DNA from 2 places in the Streptomyces sp. NPDC000075 genome. Region 1 is predicted to be linked to the other one. Evidence: riboswitches for the same ligand, from Rfam matches in the RefSeq annotation. Region 1 holds a riboswitch; the other holds the start of a gene.
The links. Region 1 has a riboswitch for glycine ahead of gcvT (glycine cleavage system aminomethyltransferase GcvT). Riboswitches for the same ligand answer to the same signal wherever they lie in the genome.
Positions count from the first base shown of each region.

Region 1 (5,966 bases):
CTGCCAGTCGGGCTCGAAGAGCCGGACGCGGGCGCCGCTGGCGGGGCCGTCGAGCTCGGTGCGGCCGGCGCGGCAGAGCGCCGCGACGGCGGCGGGGGGCAGGGGGACGCCGACGGCGCCCTCGGGGTTCACGGCGATGCCGAGCTGCGGGGGCAGGCCGCGGGCGAACTCCACGGCGGGGGCGATCGCGAAGTCCATGGCGGGGCCGGCGGCGAAGCGGAACTGGGCCTCGGAGCTGTAGACGGGGACGTACGCCTCGCCGGCGATCAGCATGGTGGGGAGGTCGAGGGAGGTGCTGTCGGGGCCGCCGCCCTGGGGAAGCGGGATCCAGACCTGGCTGCGGCCGAGGACCTCCAGGATGCGGGGGCCGGCGTCGGGCTGTCCCAGGGCCGTTCCGAGCACCTGCTCCAACTCGTTCGCCGGCCAGCCGTTGCCGTGCATGTGCCCCTGCCTTTGTGTGCGTGTCCCGCCGATGTCGCCCCGAGGCTATCCGGTCGCCCGCCGGGGGTGGGGTGCCGGTCGGCCGGTGCCGGGTGCGGGCTGCCGCTGCGCGGAGCCGTCTCCCCGCCCCGCCCTTTCACCGTTCCCTGGGGGCTCCGCCCCCAGACCCCCGCGCCTCAAACGCCGGCGGGGCTGAGATCAGCCCCGCGCAGCGGCAGCCGGTGGCGGGTCAGGGTGTGAAGGTGATCTCCGTCAGTGTTGCCGCCGCCGGGCGGTCCAGGAGGGTGGTCGAGGCGCAGCCCCTCGGGGAGTGGCCCGACTCGGCCGCCGAGAGCAGGCGGGTCACCGCCGCGCGGTGGCGGGCGAAGGCGTACGCCGAGACCCCGCGGCCGCGGGACTCCTGCCCGGCGAGGGCCTCCTGCGGGGTCGCGTCCAGCAGGAGCAGGTGGAGCCGGCGCCCGCGCCGCCGGGCGGAGGCCGCCAGGAGGGCCCGGACCCAGGTCTGGGTGCCGCAGTCGTGGACGACCAGAGAGGCGCCGGAGCGCAGCTCGCGCCAGAGCGTCCAGTAATGGGACACGCGGACCAGCGGGCGGTACGCCCCGTACGGCAGCGCCGCCGGCATGCGCCGCTCCCAGCGCTCGCGGACGTCCTGGGAGTCGATGCCGCCACCCGGCGCGGCCCGCTTGATGAGGGTGCTCTTGCCGCCGCCGGGCAGACCGGACACCACCACGATGTCCCCGGCGGTGAAGTTCAGCCGGCGCGGGCCCCGGGCCACCCGTCCGCGCAGGTCGCGGACGGTTCCGGCGGCCGGAGCGGTGCGGGACGCCAGAGGCCGCGCCCGGACCTCGTCCACCGTGCCCGTACCGGTCGCCATTCCGAATCTCCGCACCGTGATCGTCTCCCCCCGAGTCGGGCCGTGAGGGCCCCATGCCCGCTGAATGTAAAGAGACGGTAATCCGGGCGGCCCGGTTCCGGGCGGGCCGTCCGCCACCCGGGACCGCCGGCGCCCGGGGGGCGCGGGCGTTGCGCACGTTCTTCCGGGCCCCACTGCCCGCTTCCGCCCGACCCGTGCAATGATGTGCGCCATCTGGACACCAACTGCATACCGGCCGCTTGAATCCGCGCGGGAGAGTCCCGGCAGGCCGCGAGGCCGCGCCCGGGCGCCGAAGGAGCAAGTTCCTCCCTTGAATCTCTCAGGCCCCGTACCGCGTGGATGAGGCAGATCTGAAAAGCGAGCTGTCCGCAGCTCCACCCAAGGTGCAAGTCGGCGTTCCCCGCGCGGGAACTCCCGGCGAACCTCTCAGGTTCCGATGACAGATGGGGAGGATCGTCCTCGTCATGTCATGCCCTGGGACCCGGGAGCCACACCCATGAGCACTGCCCCCCGCCTGACCGCGCTCGACGCGCTGCACCGTTCGCTCGGTGCGACCATGACCGACTTCGCGGGCTGGGACATGCCGCTGCGCTACGCCAGTGAGCGCGACGAGCACAACGCCGTGCGGACCAAGGCCGGCCTCTTCGACCTCTCCCACATGGGCGAGATCACCCTGACCGGCCCGGAGGCCGTCAAGGCGCTGGACTACGCCCTCGTCGGCAACATCTCCACCGTCGGCGTCGGCCGCGCCCGCTACACGCACATCTGTCAGGAGGACGGCGGGATCCTGGACGACCTGATCGTCTACCGCCTCGGCGAGACCGAGTACATGGTCGTCGCCAACGCCTCCAACGCCCAGGTGGTGCTGGACGCGCTGACCGAGCGCGCGGCCGGCTTCGACACCGAGGTCCGCGACGACCGTGACGCGTACGCGCTGATCGCCGTCCAGGGCCCCGAGTCCCCCGGCATCCTCGCCTCGCTGACCGACGCCGACCTGGACGGCCTGAAGTACTACGCCGGCCTGCCGGGCACCGTCGCGGGCATGCCCGCGCTGATCGCCCGCACCGGCTACACGGGCGAGGACGGCTTCGAGCTGTTCGTCTCCCCCGAGCACGCCGTGGAGCTGTGGCAGGCGCTGACGAAGGCGGGCGAGGGCGCCGGCCTGGTCCCGGCCGGCCTGTCCTGCCGCGACACCCTGCGCCTGGAGGCGGGCATGCCGCTGTACGGGCACGAGCTCACCACCTCCCTCACGCCCTTCGACGCCGGGCTGGGCCGGGTCGTGAAGTTCGAGAAGGAGGGCGACTTCGTCGGCCGCGCCGCCCTGGAGGCCGCCGCCGAGCGCGCCGCCACCAAGGCCCCGCGCAAGCTGGTCGGTCTGGTCGCCGAGGGCCGCCGCGTCCCGCGCGCCGGGTTCTCCGTGGTCGCCGACGGCAAGGTGATCGGTGAGGTCACCTCCGGCGCCCCGTCCCCGACGCTGGGCAAGCCGATCGCGATGGCGTACGTCGACGCGGAGTACGCCGCGCCCGGCGCCTCCGGCGTCGGCGTGGACATTCGCGGTACGCATGAGCCGTACGAGGTCGTGGCCCTGCCGTTCTACAAGCGGCAGAAGTAGCGCCCGTACGCCGTACCGGCCGTCTCACTCCGCAAGACCACTGTTCGTATCCACCGCACCGCATCCAGGAGAATCAGGTCATGAGCAACCCCCAGCAGCTGCGTTACACCAAGGAGCACGAGTGGCTGTCGGACGCCGTCGACGGCGTCGCGACGGTCGGCATCACGGCCTTCGCCGCCGACGCACTCGGTGACGTCGTCTACGCCCAGCTCCCCGAGGTCGGCGACACCGTCACCGAGGGCGAGACCTGCGGCGAGCTGGAGTCGACCAAGTCGGTCAGCGACCTGTACTCCCCCGTCTCCGGTGAGATCGTCGAGTTCAACCAGGACGTCGTGGACGACCCGGCGCTGGTGAACTCCGCCCCGTTCGAGGGTGGCTGGCTGTTCAAGGTGAAGCTCTCGGAGGAGCCCAAGGACGCGCTCTCCTTCGACGAGTACACCGCCCTCACCGCCGGTAACTGACACCCCAGGGGATCCTGATGTCCGTTCTGAACACCCCTCTCCACGAGCTCGACCCCGACGTCGCCGCCGCAGTCGACGCCGAGCTCGTACGCCAGCAGTCCACCCTCGAGATGATCGCGTCGGAGAACTTCGCTCCGGTCGCCGTCATGGAGGCCCAGGGCTCGGTCCTGACCAACAAGTACGCCGAGGGCTACCCGGGCCGCCGCTACTACGGCGGCTGCGAGCACGTCGACGTGGTCGAGCAGATCGCGATCGACCGCATCAAGGCGCTCTTCGGCGCCGAGGCCGCGAACGTCCAGCCGCACTCCGGTGCGCAGGCCAACGCCGCCGCGATGTTCGCGCTGCTGAAGCCGGGCGACACGATCATGGGCCTGAACCTGGCCCACGGCGGTCACCTGACCCACGGCATGAAGATCAACTTCTCGGGCAAGCTCTACAACGTGGTCCCGTACCACGTCGACGAGTCCGGCCAGGTCGACATGGCCGAGGTCGAGCGCCTCGCCAAGGAGTCCAAGCCGCAGCTGATCGTCGCCGGCTGGTCCGCCTACCCGCGCCAGCTGGACTTCGCCGCCTTCCGCCGGATCGCGGACGAGGTCGGCGCGTACCTGATGGTCGACATGGCCCACTTCGCGGGCCTGGTCGCCGCGGGCCTGCACCCGAACCCGGTGCCGCACGCCCACGTGGTCACCACCACCACGCACAAGACCCTCGGCGGTCCGCGCGGCGGTGTCATCCTGTCGACGCAGGAGCTCGCCAAGAAGATCAACTCCGCGGTCTTCCCGGGCCAGCAGGGCGGTCCGCTGGAGCACGTGATCGCGGCCAAGGCCGTCTCCTTCAAGGTCGCGGCCTCGCCCGAGTTCAAGGAGCGCCAGGAGCGCACCCTGGAGGGCGCGAAGATCATCGCCGAGCGCCTGGTCCAGCCGGACGTCACCGAGGTGGGCGTCTCCGTCCTCTCCGGCGGCACCGACGTGCACCTGGTCCTGGTCGACCTGCGCAACTCCGAGCTGGACGGCCAGCAGGCCGAGGACCGGCTCCACGAGATCGGCATCACGGTCAACCGGAACGCCATCCCGAACGACCCCCGCCCGCCGATGGTCACCTCTGGTCTGCGCATCGGTACGCCGGCGCTGGCCACCCGCGGCTTCGGCGCCGAGGACTTCCGCGAGGTCGCCGAGATCATCGCGCAGGCCCTGAAGCCGGCGTTCGACGCGGACGACCTCAAGGCGCGCGTCTCCGCGCTCGCCGCGAAGTTCCCGCTCTACCCGTCGCTCTAGTCACGGGCCAGGAGGGGCCCGGCCTTGTTCCGCACAGGGCCGGGCCCCTTTCTGTCTTCTTCCCCGGCCCCCTCCCCCGCCGGGCACCGGAACGCGAGCTGACTCACGTCCACCGGACCCTTCTGCGAGCAGAAACGTTCATCTCCACGCGTTACGCTCGTCTGCCGGACAAAATCCGCAGATCCCCCGCGCACCACCCCGCTCCACCACACCCCTGCCCTCTCTCCACCCCACGAGCCGACAAGGGAGTCCGCCAGTGGCCATCTCCGTCTTCGATCTCTTCTCCATCGGTATCGGCCCCTCCTCCTCCCACACGGTCGGCCCGATGCGCGCGGCGCGCATGTTCGTGTCCCGCCTGAAGAAGGACGGCGTCCTCGCCCAGACCGCGTCCGTCCGGGCCGAGCTCTTCGGCTCCCTCGGCGCCACCGGCCACGGCCACGGCACCCCCAAGGCGGTCCTGCTGGGCCTGGAGGGCCACTCCCCGCGCACGGTCGACGTGGAGACCGCGGACGACGAGGTCGAGCGGATCCGCCGGACCGGGAAGCTGCGGCTGCTCGGCACCGAGATAGGGGACGTGCACGAGATCGACTTCGACGAGCCGAACCAGCTGATCCTGCACCGCCGCCGCTCGCTGCCCTACCACGCGAACGGCATGACCCTCTTCGCCTACGACGCCTCGGGCGCCCCGCTGCTGGAGAAGACCTACTACTCGGTCGGCGGCGGCTTCGTCGTGGACGAGGACGCGGTCGGCCAGGACCGGATCAAGCTCGACGACACCGTCCTGAAGTACCCCTTCCGCTCCGGCGACGAGATGCTCCGCCTCGCGAACGAGACCGGCCTGTCGATCTCCTCCCTGATGATGGAGAACGAGAAGGCCTGGCGCACGGAGGAGGAGATCCGCGAGGGCCTCCTGGAGATCTGGCGCGTCATGCAGTCCTGCGTCTCGCGCGGCATGTCCCGCGAGGGCATCCTCCCGGGCGGCCTGCGCGTCAAGCGCCGGGCCGCCGCCACGGCGCGCCAGCTGCGCACCGAGGGCGACCCGCTGCTGCACCGCAGCGAGTGGACGACGATCTACGCGATGGCCGTGAACGAGGAGAACGCCGCCGGCGGCCGGGTCGTCACCGCGCCCACCAACGGCGCCGCGGGCGTCCTGCCGGCCGTCCTGCACTACTACGTGAACTTCGTGCCCGGCGCGGACGAGGACGGCGTGGTGCGCTTCCTGCTGGCCGCGGGCGCCATCGGCATGCTCTTCAAGGAGAACGCCTCCATCTCGGGCGCCGAGGTCGGCTGCCAGGGCGAGGTCG
Region 1 is NZ_JBEPFL010000035.1:26,090-32,055, reverse strand. It holds gene ABT403_RS31160 (enhanced serine sensitivity protein SseB) at 1-441, opposite strand, end outside; gene ABT403_RS31155 (AAA family ATPase) at 671-1,315, opposite strand; glycine riboswitch at 1,556-1,659, shown strand; gene gcvT (glycine cleavage system aminomethyltransferase GcvT) at 1,812-2,927, shown strand; gene gcvH (glycine cleavage system protein GcvH) at 3,008-3,388, shown strand; gene glyA (serine hydroxymethyltransferase) at 3,406-4,662, shown strand; gene ABT403_RS31135 (L-serine ammonia-lyase) at 4,919-5,966, shown strand, end outside.

Region 2 (5,966 bases), on a different contig from region 1:
CCCGGCCGCCCCGCCGGTCCCGCCCACCCTGGCGGCCCCCGCGGCCTGAACCGTCCGCTCCGGCGCCCGGCGCGACCCGTGATCCGGGCCGCGCCGGCGGCACGTCCGGGCCCGGACCGGCGGCGGCGCGCCGGCTCACCCGGATGACCCATTCGGCCTAGTCCTGCGGGACCAGCCGCGAACCATCCGAAAGGACAGGGCAGTTGGCTTGAACCGCCCGCACGAGTGATGCGTCCTCAATCCATGAGGACTGCTGCGGGGAAATCCCTGCGAAGCGGCCCTCGTGGGGGAAGACTGAGGACATCCTCCCCGCAGGCGCGGGGACGACCCAGGGGGACGGCCATGAATCACGCATCGAGCCGTAGCGAACAGACCACACCGCAGCGAAAGAACGCATCCATGTGCCAGCACCAGCCTGCCTGCCCGTCATCAGAGTCCGCCGACCGGGAGGCCGCGCGCCCGGTGGCCAACCACCCGGAGCAGGGCTGGAGCCTGCTGTGCAACGGCGTCCTGCTCTTCGAGGACACCGGTGAGCTGCTGCCGGACGGCAAGATCATCGCTCCGCACCGCCCGCTCGCGGCGGCCTGAGCGCGCACCGAACAGGCACGCGACGCACGAAGGGGCCGGTCCCGGAGCGGATAGCTCCGGGACCGGCCCCTTCGACGTGGCACCGGCGGCCCCTCACGGGGCCGCCGGGCCGTGCGATCAGTTGTCGTACTCGTCCAGCGGCGGGCAGGAGCACACCAGGTTGCGGTCGCCGAAGGCGCCGTCGATCCGGCGCACCGGCGGCCAGTACTTCTCGGCGGCGACGACGCCACCGGGGAAGACGGCCTCGTCGCGGGTGTACGGGTGGTTCCACTCGCCGCCCAGGGACGCCGCCGTGTGCGGGGCGTTGGCCAGCGGGTTGTCGTCCGCCGGCCACTCGCCGCCCGCGACCCGCTCGATCTCGGCGCGGATGGCGATCATCGCGTCGCAGAAGCGGTCGATCTCGGCGAGGTCCTCGGACTCCGTCGGCTCGATCATGAGCGTGCCGGCGACCGGGAAGGACATGGTCGGGGCGTGGAAGCCGTAGTCGATCAGACGCTTGGCGATGTCGTCGACGCTGACACCGGTCTCCTTCGACAGCGGGCGCAGGTCGATGATGCACTCGTGCGCGACCAGGTCGCCCGGGCCGGTGTAGAGCACCGGGTAGTGCGGCTCCAGGCGCTTGGCGATGTAGTTGGCGCCGAGCACCGCGACCTGGGTGGCGCGCTTGAGGCCCTCGCCGCCCATCAGGCGCACGTACGACCAGGAGATCGGCAGGATGCCCGCGGAGCCCCACGGTGCGGCCGAGATCGGGCCGACGCCCGTCTCCGGGCCGGCGGTCGGCTGGAGCGGGTGGTTCGGCAGGTACGGGGCCAGGTGCGCCCGGACACCGACCGGGCCGACGCCCGGGCCGCCGCCGCCGTGCGGGATGCAGAAGGTCTTGTGCAGGTTGAGGTGCGAGACGTCGCCGCCGAAGTGACCCGGCTTGGCCAGGCCCACCAGGGCGTTCAGGTTGGCGCCGTCCACGTAGACCTGGCCGCCCGCCTCGTGCACCTGGGCGCAGATGTCGGCGACGTGCTCCTCGAACACACCGTGCGTCGAGGGGTACGTGATCATGAGCACGGCCAGCTCGTCGCGGTGCTGCTCGATCTTGGCGCGCAGGTCGTCGGTGTCCACCTCGCCGTCGTCGGCGGTCTTGACGACGACGACCTTCATGCCGGCCATCACGGCGCTGGCGGCGTTGGTGCCGTGCGCGGAGGACGGGATGAGACAGATGGTGCGCTGCTCGTCGCCGTTCGCGCGGTGGTAGGCGCGCACGGCCAGCAGGCCGGCGAGCTCACCCTGGGAGCCGGCGTTCGGCTGGATGGAGACCTTGTCGTAGCCGGTGACCTCGCAGAGACGTTCCTCCAGCTCGCTGATGAGCGTGAGGTAACCGCCCGCCTGCTCGACCGGGGCGAAGGGGTGCAGCTGGCCGAACTCGGGCCAGGTGACCGGCTCCATCTCGGTGGTCGCGTTGAGCTTCATGGTGCAGGAGCCCAGCGGGATCATGCCGCGGTCCAGCGCGTAGTCCTTGTCCGAGAGCTTGCGCAGGTAGCGCAGCATCGCGGTCTCGGAGCGGTGCTGGTGGAAGACCGGGTGGGTCAGGTACGCGTCCGAGCGCAGCAGGCCCTCGGGCAGCGTGTCCTCGGTGGTGGCGTCCAGGCCCTCGATGTCGGCGGAGACGCCGAAGGCGGCCCAGACGGCCTCGATGTCGGCGCGCAGGGTCGTCTCGTCGCAGGAGACCGAGACGTGGTCGGCGTCGGCCTGGTAGAGGTTGACGCCGTTCTCGCGGGCGGCGGCGACGACCTCGGCGGCCTTGCCGGGGACCCGGGCGGTGACGGTGTCGAAGAAGGAGCCGTGCACCAGCTCGACCCCGCCGGCCGTCAGGCCCGCGGCGAGGAGCGCGGCGTAGCGGTGGGTCCGGCGGGCGATCGTCTTCAGGCCGTCCGGGCCGTGGTAGACGGCGTACATGCCGGCCATGACGGCGAGCAGCACCTGGGCGGTGCAGATGTTGCTGGTGGCCTTCTCGCGGCGGATGTGCTGCTCGCGGGTCTGGAGGGCCAGGCGGTAGGCCTTGTTGCCGTCCGCGTCCACGGAGACGCCGACGAGGCGGCCGGGCAGCGAGCGGGCGTGCTTGGCCTGGACGGCCATGTAGCCGGCGTGCGGGCCGCCGAAGCCCATCGGGACGCCGAAGCGCTGGGTGGTGCCGACCGCGATGTCCGCGCCGAGGGCGCCCGGGGAGGTCAGCAGGGTCAGCGCGAGCAGGTCGGCGGAGACGGTGACGATCGCGCCGAGCTCGTGGGCCTGGTCGATGACGGCCTTGATGTCGCGCACGGCGCCGGAGGCGCCCGGGTACTGCAGGAGCACGCCGTAGACGCCGCGCTCGGCGATCTCGGCGGGGATGCCCTCGGAGAGGTCCGCGACGACGACCTCAATGCCGATCGGCTCGGCACGGGTCTCGATCACGGCGATGGTCTGCGGCAGCGCGTCGGCGTCGATGAGGAAGACGTTCCCCTTGACCTTGCCCACGCGGCGGGCCAGCGTCATGGCCTCGGCGGCGGCGGTGCCCTCGTCGAGCAGGGAGGCGCCGGAGGTCGGCAGGCCGGTCAGTTCGGCGACGACCGTCTGGAAGTTCAGGAGCGCCTCCAGGCGGCCCTGGGAGATCTCCGGCTGGTACGGGGTGTAGGCCGTGTACCAGGCCGGGTTCTCCATGACGTTGCGCAGGATCACCGGCGGCGTGAACGTCCCGTAGTAGCCGAGGCCGATCATCGACGAGAGGACCTGGTTGCGGTCGGCGAGCGAACGCAGCTCGGCGAGCACCTCGGCCTCGGTGCGCGCCTCGGGCAGGTTCAGCGCTTCGGCGGTCTTGATCACATCCGGCACCGCGGCGGCGGTCAGCTCGTCGAGGGAGCCGTAGCCCACCTGGGCGAGCATCTTCGCCTGCGCCTCGGCATCCGGGCCGATGTGACGCTGCTCGAAGGGGATGCCCCGCTCGAGCTGGGAGAGCGGAATGCGGTTGGCGGTCATTACGGAGGCCTCCTGGTCGTATGACCTGCGAGGGGCACCACGGCGCGGGCACCCGGACGGCCTCCCCCTCTGTCATCTCAACCTGAGAGCTTCACCGGAGTCGTGGGGGTCGCCCGTCGTCCGGCTTTCACCGTCGGTGAGGAGTGGGGACCGGCACTGCGCGCCCGGGCACCCGCTCCTGCTTTCCAGAGTGGCCTCGTCGCGTGCGGTACGTATGCCTGAGAGATTCCGGGGAGGATTTGCTCCTTCGGCGCCTCCGTCGAGCTCACTCGGAGGACTCTCCCGCACAGGGTCAACAGCCGTCACCCAGCCTACCAGCGAGGATCTGGACCCTCCCTCGAGTGGCCCCCTATCGCAATATGCACTTTTGTAGTCATTACGGATGACTGCGACCACGTGGAGGGACCGTGCAGACCGACATCGATCCGCGCAGCCTGATCGGCCGCAAGGCGTTCGACCGGAACGGGGCCAAGATCGGCACCGTGGACGAGGTCTACCTGGACGACGCCACGGGAGTCCCGGAGTGGGCCGCGGTCCGCACCGGCCTGTTCGGGCGGGACGCCTTCGTCCCGCTGGAGCCCAGCGAGGTGGTCGGAGAGGTGCTGCGCGTCCCCTTCGACCGCTCCCTGATCAAGGACGCCCCCGACTTCGGCGTCGGCCGCCACCTCTCCCCGGAGCAGGAACTCCGGCTCTACCACCACTACGGCCTGGACGTCTCCCTGCCCGGCGAATTCCACTTCCCCCCGGCGGACAAAGGCTAGGGCTCCGGCCTTCCCACCAGCGGCAGCGGATCGGAGGCCTCCAGCTCCGGGTCGTCCATCTGGAACGTACGGACCCGCCCGGGCGGCGATCCGGGCTGCTCGAAGCGCACGGTCACCCGCCCGACCCCGCTGCCCTGCACCCACCCGGGCCCGTACACCGCGTGCCGCACGTCACTGCCCGCGGGCCAGTGCCGTACGACGGCGGCCTGCGGGTCCTCCCCGGCCGCCCCCGGCGTCCCCGGAGCCCCGGAGGACCCCGGGGCCCCTTCTGCGGCCCCTTCCGGCTCCGGGGTCCCGTCCGGCGGGGCGCCGCCCGGCTCCGGCTCCACCGCGCCGAGTGCCTGGGCGAAGAGGTCCTCCTGGGTGTAGTCCGCGAGCCCGCTCACCCCGACGCCCAGCAGCCGCACCCCGCCGGTGGTGTCCACGCCCTCCAGCAGCCGCGCGGCCGCCTCCCGCACCACCGCCGGATCGTCGGTGGGCCCGCGCAGGGTCTCGGAGCGGGTGAGGGTGGAGAAGTCGTAGCGGCGCACCTTCAGGACGATGGTCCGCCCCGAGTGTCCCGAGGCCCGCAGCCGGCCCACGCAACGGTCGGCCAGCCGCTGCACCTCGTAGCGGATCCGCACCCGGTCGTGCAGGTCCACGTCGAAGGTGTCCTCGACCGACACCGACTTCGCGTCCCGCTCCGCGACCACCGGCCGGTCGTCCAGCCCCAGGGCCATCCGGTACAGGCCGACCCCGTGGGCCCGGCCCACCATCCGCACCAGCTCGTCCTCGCCGGCCTCGGCCAGCTCCCCCACCGTGGTGATCCCGGCCCGGCGCAGGTGCTCCCCGGTCGCCGGGCCCACCCCGGGCAGGGTCCGCACCGGCATCGGGGCGAGCAGCTCCCGCTCGGTGCCCGGTTCGATCAGCAGCAGCCCGTCCGGCTTGGCCTCCTCGGAGGCCACCTTGGCCAGCATCTTCGACCCGGCCAGACCGACCGAGCCGCTGAGCCCGGTGGCGGCCGTGATGTCGGCGCGCAGCCGCTCGCCCGCGGCCCGGGCGCTCGCCGAGTCGAAGGCCGTCCCGCCCGCCTCCAGGTCCACGAAGGCCTCGTCCAGGCTGAGCGGCTCCACCAGCGGGGACAGCTCGCGCAGCAGGGCCATGACGATCTCGCTGACCTCGCGGTAGAGCGGGAAGCGCGGGATCAGGTACGCGCCGTTGGGGCAGAGCCGGCGGGCCTGGGCGGTGGGCATCGCCGAGTGCACCCCGAAGCGCCGGGCCTCGTACGAGGCGGTGGCCACCACCCCGCGCGGGCCGAGCCCCCCGACGATCACGGCCTTCCCGCGCAGGCTGGGCTTCGACGCCTGTTCCACGGAGGCGTAGAAGGCGTCCATGTCCAGATGCAGGATGGTCGGGGCGGTTCTCACGGCACCGATGCTGCCCTATGCCACTGACAACGCGGTGATCTTCCGTCCCCGCGCCCGGCGGCCGTGTGGGCCGGCCGCCGGCCCGGGTGCCAGTCGGCCCCGGTGTCAGCCGGCTCGGTTGCGGCGGGCGGCGAGCTCGTCGGCCGGGTTGTGGCCGACGACGGTCTCACCCGTGTCCACGCGCTCCCCGTGCAGCTGCGACAGGGCG
Region 2 is NZ_JBEPFL010000049.1:8,678-14,643, reverse strand. It holds gene ABT403_RS35755 (hypothetical protein) at 1-49, shown strand, start outside; gene ABT403_RS35750 (DUF5999 family protein) at 400-588, shown strand; gene gcvP (aminomethyl-transferring glycine dehydrogenase) at 706-3,591, opposite strand; glycine riboswitch at 3,788-3,886, opposite strand; gene ABT403_RS35740 (PRC-barrel domain-containing protein) at 3,999-4,352, shown strand; gene ABT403_RS35735 (DNA polymerase IV) at 4,349-5,758, opposite strand; gene ABT403_RS35730 (MerR family transcriptional regulator) at 5,864-5,966, opposite strand, start outside.
Region 2: it holds a riboswitch for glycine, as region 1 does, so the genes downstream of both, gcvP (aminomethyl-transferring glycine dehydrogenase) here and gcvT (glycine cleavage system aminomethyltransferase GcvT) in region 1, are expected to answer to the same signal.